DNA from 2 places in the Arthrobacter sp. UYNi723 genome. Region 1 is predicted to be linked to the other one. Evidence: riboswitches for the same ligand, from Rfam matches in the RefSeq annotation. Region 1 holds a riboswitch; the other holds the start of a gene.
The links. A riboswitch is a leader RNA that binds a small molecule or an ion and turns the genes downstream of it on or off. The one in region 1 is predicted to bind cyclic di-AMP.
Positions count from the first base shown of each region.

Region 2: linked by a shared signal. The riboswitch ahead of ACVWY0_RS06725 (M23 family metallopeptidase) and the one ahead of ACVWY0_RS09680 (M23 family metallopeptidase) in region 1 are both predicted to bind cyclic di-AMP.

Region 1 is NZ_JBSRZM010000010.1:3,652-7,793, reverse strand. It holds gene ACVWY0_RS09685 (four-helix bundle copper-binding protein) at 1-261, opposite strand, end outside; cyclic di-AMP (ydaO/yuaA leader) riboswitch at 1,188-1,364, shown strand; gene ACVWY0_RS09680 (M23 family metallopeptidase) at 1,370-2,140, shown strand; gene ACVWY0_RS09675 (hypothetical protein) at 2,372-2,701, shown strand; gene ACVWY0_RS09670 (TIGR01906 family membrane protein) at 3,277-4,142, shown strand, end outside.
Region 2 is NZ_JBSRZM010000006.1:56,136-60,277, reverse strand. It holds gene ACVWY0_RS06735 (C40 family peptidase) at 1-154, opposite strand, end outside; gene ACVWY0_RS06730 (C40 family peptidase) at 327-992, opposite strand; cyclic di-AMP (ydaO/yuaA leader) riboswitch at 1,063-1,225, opposite strand; gene ACVWY0_RS06725 (M23 family metallopeptidase) at 1,374-2,198, opposite strand; cyclic di-AMP (ydaO/yuaA leader) riboswitch at 2,202-2,420, opposite strand; gene ACVWY0_RS06720 (iron-dependent transcriptional repressor DtxR) at 2,575-3,270, opposite strand; gene serC (phosphoserine transaminase) at 3,548-4,142, shown strand, end outside.

The DNA of each region.
Region 1 (4,142 bases):
GGCGCACGCCTGCAGCACCGCGCGGGTGACATCGACATCGTAGCCGGTGTGGCGGGAGAGGACGTTGGCCGTGGCCGCGCAGATGTCCGCACAGTCAAGATCGGTGCGGATGCATTTGGTCAACTCGGCGACCATGTCTTCGCCGAGGCAGGCATCAGCGCAGGCGGTACAGGCCTGTGAGCAGTCAAAGCACGCTGCAATGCATTCGGCGAGCATGTGCTGATCGATAGTGCCGAGATCCTTGGGGTAAGCATCGAGCATCTTGTGGGTGCTTCCGTGTGTCACTTTTTCTCTCTTTCCAAGGGCTGAATTGGAGGAACCTGGTGTGGATTCCGGCTTGTAATCTCTGCTGTGCCGGGGCCGCTGTCTGACGTTCTTTCTCGGGCCTCCTTCCGGTCGATGAAGGCAGGCCCCCAAGGGGCGGCCGTACGGGGCGGTGTCTATGCCAGCTTGCCCGACGGGTGCCACGTACTGGCTGTGTGGCTTAGCGTTCGTGCGGCCGGACGAGGAGCATGCGGGCTTTATGTCCGGCTGATTGACAGTTGGGCCAGGGTCGGCGCCCGCCGGCTCACGGGTGCCGGGGGCTGGGCGAACGGGCCCGCGGAATCAGGTATGAGCGTTCCCGGCCTTGGCTGCGCCGCGTCGGTCGCGGTAACGGGCCGCGACTGTGAACTGACTGCCCAGATGGCTCCGGGTTCCTTGCACTCGCTGCTCAGGGCTCCGGGGGACAGGTCGGAAGCGGATTGGGCTCCGACCGGCGTCACACTGTTCGAATGTCCCGGTGGGTTCTCCTGCTCCGCTGAGATGGCGGTCTCGGGCCGGTGCTGTGCAGCGGCGTAAGGGCGGGGGGCAGCCTCAGCCACCACGTGTTCCCATCCATCGCAGAAGGCAACCGACCCGGCCACCACGAGGACGACCACGAGGCAGGAAAGGACAGCCCGCAACGCAGCACCCCTGCCGACGAGCTGTGGACGAACCAAACGATGACGGGCCATCTGCTCTCTCCCCGGGGGCAAGTCACGCCCAGCGTAACCTTCCCGTGCCCCGCCAGTCACCATCCCTCTCCACTTAAGCCCGGAGCACCTTTGGTAACGGATTTGTAACTTAGGCCGGCGCTTCGCTAAAGTTGGATAAACACATACCCCGAATGGGTATGGATGTGGCCGCTTCGCCAAACCCCGCCGGCGGTCCGTGAAACTGATCTTTCTCAGGCGGGGGCGGAGGACCCACTTTTGGTGCGTAATGATGCACCTTGGGGTGAAGCCGACCCTGTGAATGCGCGTCCTAAATCGCGTCCTGCAGGGCAGCCGGACAGTCCACTCGTCCGAATCCGACAGCTAACTTCGCCGGCGCCGAGAGGACCACTATCTTGTCTGCCCAGCCAAAACACGGCCGTCGCCGTGCCCTTCCGGCGGCTGCCTCACCGCGCCGCCGTCCGTTTTTCCAGGAACCAACGTTCCGGCTCCGCGGCCAGCAGTTCGGGGTGGCGGCCGCCGTCACGGGAATGATTGCCCTCACTGCTCTGTCCGCGGCGCAGGCTGACTCCGGCAGCCGCGCTGCGGCCCAGGACCGGCCAGCGTCTGTGGCAGCCCCGGCCCCGGAAGCGGCGGTCACGGCAGCAGCTGACACTGTTCTCACCTTTGACCGCCCGGAGGTGACCTCCCAGCCGGCGCCTGCGCCCGCTGCGCCGGCACAGTCTGCAGGGGCAGTCAAGGCACCCGAGGCTGCCCCCGCACAGGCATCCCCATCCACGAGGTTGCGTGCCCCGCTCGCGTCGATGAGCGTCAGTTCCCCCTTCGGCTACAGGGTCAGCCCAATCACCGGGGCCGCCGCTGAAATGCACACCGGGGTCGATCTGACCGGGGCATGCTCGACGGCGGTCTTCGCCGCCGGTTCCGGCACCGTCACCGAGGCCGGCTGGAGCCCGTACGGCAGTGGCAACCGGATCGTCGTTGATCACGGCAACGGCCTGAAGACCACCTACAACCACCTGGCCAGCATCGGTGTCTCCCTCGGACAGCCCGTGGCTCAGGGCCAGCAGATCGCAGGGGTAGGCACAACCGGTGCCTCCACCGGCTGCCACCTTCATTTCGAGGTCATGGTCAACGGCCAGACCGTCGACCCGTCTGCCTTCATCTAAGAGGCCCGGCCCACGGGCCTCTTAGGCGGCTGCGCTGACTGCTTGCGCGTGATAAGCGGTAGCTGCGCGGTGAAGCGGTACAGTTGCGGGGGGCGTCCTGCACCCTGTTTCTCTGCTTCCTGACGGACCCGCGCTCACTGCCAGTCATGGTTCCGGGCTCGGGCGGATAACGCACGAGGGCCGTCTGCGGGCGCCCATACAACGAGCCGGACGAAGGATTACTCAGTGCAAATGCCAATGGCTGCCGCGGGGCTTTTCGCCCTGGCAACGACGCCGGCCCCGGGTCCGGGGAACGAAGGTCTGAGGCCAGGCCTGGATGCGAATCAGGTAACTCCCGGATTCCTGGGTTTCGCGATGACGGCGTTCATGGTCATTGCCGTTGTCCTGCTCATGGTTTCCATGACCAGACGGATCCGGCGTGTGCGTTACCGGGCGCAGTTCGAGCAAGGAAGCGAACGCGTTTCGGAAGAAACGGTTGATGCCCGCAGCCAGCCTGGGATCAACGAAACCGAGGCGACCAACGGACGCGGACCGGGCGGCGAGGGCCCCGGACGGGGATGAGCCCGCGGCTCCCGCGGCAGGCCGTGTCCTCCACCCCCCGGTTGGAAAGTCCCGCTCACTGACCGTGAAGGGCTAGCGGACGCCTTTCCGTCCCACCGGTGGGACGTGGTGCTGCGGTGGGGGCGATTTGGAATGCAAGGGTCATTCGGCAGGGCTGGAGATTTCCTATTCTGTGCCACCGGGCTCATTGACGGCATGGGAAGCGAGACCGAGCACGAAAACCGTGGCAAATGAGGCCAGGGCGGCGACAATCACAACTCCTGTCAGCATTAGTTCGGAAGGTCACGCCAGCGCGCGCTGACTCGAATAGGCCTCATCGATGCTCACCGAAAACCGTGATCCCTCTACGGTCCGAACTGTTCGGCGGATCCCGGCTCCCCATTGTGCTGGAGGCGGCTGGTTCTCGCCGTTCCGTAATGGGAGTCGGGCGGCGGGCTGAAACGGTGGACCCTTCCGTGTGGCCAGGCTCATGAGGAGCCGAAAACATGCGGCGACGGGGCCTGTAGCCTTGTTAGAAGAAAGTCGCACTGACGTGCGTAGTGAGACGAGACGGCGCACAGTCAAGGAGAACCCATATGGTCGGATCCGAAATCCCCCGCAGGACCGTGGAATCCCTGCGAGCCGCTCCCGGCGTTCCGCCGCAACCACTGGCGGGAGGCCAGGATGCCGACGGCGGCGTCGCCGGCCACCCGGGGGATCCGGTCCGCCCGGCGACACTCAGGGCGGACGTCGGGGGATCAAGAAACGACCCGCCCGCCGGTGCCGGCAGCGTGCCTCCGAGCGGGCACGAGGGGGCCCGAGTGTCCCTGCCCGGACGGTTTCTTCAGGTCCTTGTGGCCGTGTTCTTCCCCGTGATCGTGGTCGCCGGTGCCGTGCGGGCCGTGACTTCGCCGCTGTTCCTCTGGATCGAATACCAGCGCCCCGGATTTCCGGCTGACCTTTTTGGCTTTTCGACTGAAGAACGCCTGATTTACGGCTCCTACACCCTCGATTATGTTCTCAACCTCGCCCCGGCAGGGTACCTCGGCAGACTCGTGAACGCAGAGGGCGGCAGGCTGTTCCTTGAGAGCGAAGTGGGACACATGGCGGACGTCAAGGGTGTCCTCTCGGTCTCCTTCCTCGTGGCGTTCGTGATGCTCCTGATCGCTGTCGCCTCGTGCGTGTACCTCGCCTGGAGGTATCACGGCGCGGTTCGAAGGGCGCTGTTCTCCGGGGCGGTGCTGACACTGGCTCTGATCGTGGCGCTGACCGTTTCTGCAGTCCTGGCCTGGGAAGCCTTCTTTGCACAGGTCCATGCCTTGTTCTTCGCCGCGGGTACCTGGACGTTCCGGGTCGATGACACGCTGATCCGGCTTTTTCCCGAACAGTTCTGGACCGACGCGGCGATTACGATCGCCGCCCTCGTGTTCCTCGTAACCACACTCACGGTTGCTTTCGGCTG
Region 2 (4,142 bases), on a different contig from region 1:
CACTGGTCAGGACAAGGCCGGAAGCAGCAGCGATAACCGCAGCCTGACGGCCCATGCCGCCGGCGTTGTCGCCGACAGCCTTGGCAATGACAGCCAGCGAGTTGGTCTTGGCGACCTCGGCGCGGTGCCGCGCAACAGTTGCACGTGTAGTCATTAATTTTCTCTCTTTCGTTTTCCTCAGGACCGCGTGGGCAGCCCAAGGGCTTTGGACGCGCCGGCATCTTGGGGGTACGTCGGCACGCCCCGAACGGGGATTTAGCGAAGAGTTTCTCGCGAAGAAACGGTTCCGGCAGCACAGGGCTGCAGGAACGACTGGAATGCAGGAACTACGGGGCCAGCGTGAAAAACGCGGAGGAGCCCGTGGATGCCACGGAGTGGAGCAGCGTGCCCTGTGACGGGTTCAGTGCGCCGATCATCATGCCGTTGCCAACGTAAATACCGACGTGGGCGCCGCCGTTCTGCATGACCAGGTCACCGGGAGCCGGTGTGGCGGTGGGCCGCATGGCTGTCCACGCGTTGACGCGGGGAATGCTGATGCCGGCCTGGGCGTAGACCCACTGGGTGAAGCCCGAGCAGTCCCAGCCATTGGGAGTGGTGCCGCCCCATACGTACGGGCGGCCGATACCGGTGTAGGCGATTGCTGCCAAGCCCGATCCTGCCGCAGAGGAGACCGTGCCCGCGAGCTTGCTCGCGGCGGTCGCCGTTGCTTCAGAGGCCCGGTCAGCGCCGGTGGACTGGGCGCGGACGGTGTTGACCTTCGGGGCGGCCGTAGTCTTGATCACGGGCCGCTCGAAGGAAACCATGGCTGTGGGTGCAGCAGTTACGGCAAGTGCCGTCTGCGCGGAACCGGACTCGGTGGAGGCGGAAACGCCGGCGGTGGTATCCGCGGCGTTGGCCGGAAGCCCCATGCTCAGGATCAGACCTGATGCAGCTGCGATAACGGCAGCCTGGCGACCTACGGTCACGGCATTGGCACTGACGGCCTTGGACACGGAGCCCAAGGGGTTGGTGCGAACCGGCTGTGCGCGGTGACGCGCAGAAATATGGCGTGAAGACACGAAGGTAGCCTCTCCCAATGCCTGCGAGGTGAGCTGTCGGATTCGGATGGGAGTCACCCGGCCGCGCTGCTTCACAGCGGAAGCTTTGCGACTTAACCCCAAGGCCTTCAGAATCGAAGACCAAAATTGGTTCCCCCGCCCCTGCCAGACGATGTCATGCGAACGGACCTTGAGCGGTGGCAGAGCTAGACAATCCACTCAAGAACGTCAACTTCGGAAAAGTTGACGCGCTCTAGACGTTACAGGAGTTCCGAGCCAATGTCACATTCAGGTCACGGCACGTCGCCGTGATTCGAGAGTTGGCCATCCTTTGGGTCAGAGCCAGCCGGCGGGGTCAACGACTTCGCCGTTGACCTGGACCTCGAAGTGGAGGTGGCAGCCCGTGGACGCGCCCGTGGTGCCGCTCAGGGCAACCACGTCGCCGCGGCTGACCGTCTGGCCTACCTTGACGGTGGCGGAGGAGAGGTGGTTGTAGGTGGTTTCAAGGCCGTTGCCGTGATCCACCACCACGCGGTTGCCGCCGCCGTACTGGTGCCAGCCAGCGAAGGTCACGGTGCCGCTGGCAGCAGCCAGGACGGAGGTTCCACACTGTGCCACGAAGTCCTGGCCACGGTGGAAGTCTCCGGCGCCGCCGGTAATGGGGCTGACCCGGAATCCGAACGGAGAGACTGTAGCCAGCTGGGCCAGTGGCGAGCCGAGGCTTCCGGCAGAGGCGGCGCGGGTAATGGATCCCGCGGACTGGGCGCTCAGCAGCTGCTTCAGTTTGCCGTCGGGATCACCTTGGGTCACCACGGACGAGCGGCTGAAATCAATTTGGGCGGCGGCTTCGGCAGTAACTTCAGGCTGCGGAGCGGCGGAAACGGCCGACGCGGACTGGCCGGGTGCCGGAGTGGCCATCACGGGGCCGGTCACAGGAACCGTCACGGTAAGTGCTAGGCCTGTTGCTGCCAAGGCGATGCCGGCTTTCTGGCCGAGGCCACTGGCAGCGGCGAAATCCGTCATCTGCCGGAAGGGTCCCCGGCGGCGGCGTGCTTCCCGCTGTGGGTCGCGGGGCCTCTCCGCGGTGAAATCCTCGGCCACTCTGGGCGCCGAAGCGGGACCCACCGCGCGACGGCGGCCCCTGGAGTATTGCGTGGTCAAGAATGTTCCTCTCTAGATAGCCTGCGAAGTTAGCTGTCGGATTCGGGTCAGAGAGTTCAAAGACCCGGTCCGCCATGACAAGCACTTGGCGCAGAGATATCCCGTGAGGATCCTTCGCTGGAAGAGGCTTGCTGCTGACGGACTTCACCCCAAGGCAGTCTTACGACTGCCGGTTGTGGTTCCCCCGCCTCTGCCAGTTGGTGACTGATGCACCTGATCCGCTGGCAGAGCTCGGCTCCGGATCAGGTAACGCTTTTGTATCGACGCTGAGCTTCAACTATAGGTGATTAACCTGGACAGTAACAATTCCGTTATCTTTGCGGAACCTGGCGCCACTGCGCTATGACGCGGCCCCAAACGGGGGACCGCCATCCCGTCAGCGGACGGACACGAAGACGTGGGATGCCACTTCCGGGGGCAGCTCGAGAGCCCCTTCTATTCCCGGAACCCGCACGGAAATATACTCCCCCACGCGCTCCAGGGACACCGAGGCACCGGGCCTGATCCCGCCTTCGTCCAGCTGGACCAGCAGCTCAGGTTCCACCTGGATGGGCTCAGCCAGCCGGCTGACTGTCACCCTCGACGCCGGCCCATAGCCCTGCATCGCATCAAGGAGATTAATCACACCGGCGTCAGGGAGCGCAGGCGCGGGTCCTCCCAGGGCGGCCAGCCCGGGGATGGGGTTGCCATACGGAGACTCGGTGGGATGGTTGAGCAATTCGTAGATGCGCTGCTCTACGCGTTCGCTCATCACGTGCTCCCAGCGGCATGCTTCATCGTGGACATAGGCCCAGTCCAGGCCAATCACATCCGCCAGGAGCCGTTCCGCGAGCCTGTGCTTGCGCATCACTTCCGTAGCGCGTTTCCGCCCGGCTTCCGTGAGCTCCAGGTGACGGTCTCCGGAGACCACCACCAGTCCGTCGCGTTCCATCCGGCCGACGGTTTGGGACACCGTGGGTCCGGAATGCCGCAGCCGTTCGGCGATCCGTGCGCGAAGAGCAACGATGTTCTCTTCTTCAAGCTCCAAAATGGTCCGAAGGTACATCTCCGTAGTATCGATCAGATCCGTCATCCAGCTCAGCTCCTCGAGCGCAGTACCTTGCGTTGTCCCACCGTATCGCGTCCCGCGCAGCGGCGAGGTCCGGTAAAAAGCTTAGCCTATTTTGAATTTGTCCGGATAATCCCCGGACGAGGATGAACGGTCTCATTGGCCGGACTATGACGGCGCCGGTTCCCGCCTAATCGAGGGGTTCAGGCAGAATAAAGGAGGTCCTTATGCAGTCACTGCCGACTACCGGCCACCCCACCGTCCGGACGTGAGCCACGTCCATGCCGAAATTGGAGCCCCCGTGAGCGAAACCAGCATCACTATTCCTGCCGACCTCCTGCCAGAGGATGGACGGTTCGGCGCAGGCCCGTCCAAGGTCCGGCCGGAGCAGCTCGAAGCGCTCTCAGCGGCGTCCAAGACCATCCTGGGCACCTCCCACCGCCAGGCTCCGGTCAAGAACCTCGTAGGCTCCGTCCGTGAAGGCCTCAGCCAGTTCTTCCGCGCCCCCGAAGGCTACGAAGTGGTCCTCGGCGTCGGCGGCTCCACCGCTTTCTGGGACGTCGCCAGCTTCGGCCTGGTGGAGAAGAAGGCCCAGCACCTGTCCTTTGGCGAGTTCGGCTCCAAGTTCGCCTCGGCCACCAACAAGGCCCCGTTCCTGGACGCCTCCTCCATCATCAAGTCCGAGCCCGGCACCCGCCCGGTATCGGCCGCCGAGGCCGGCGTGGATGTCTACGCCTGGCCGCAGAACGAAACCTCCACGGGTGTCGCGGCTCCGGTCAAGCGCGTCGCGGGCGCCGACGCCGGTTCCCTGGTCCTGGTGGACGCCACCTCCGCAGCCGGCGGCCTGGATGTGGACGTCTCCGAGGCCGATGTCTACTATTTCGCCCCGCAGAAGA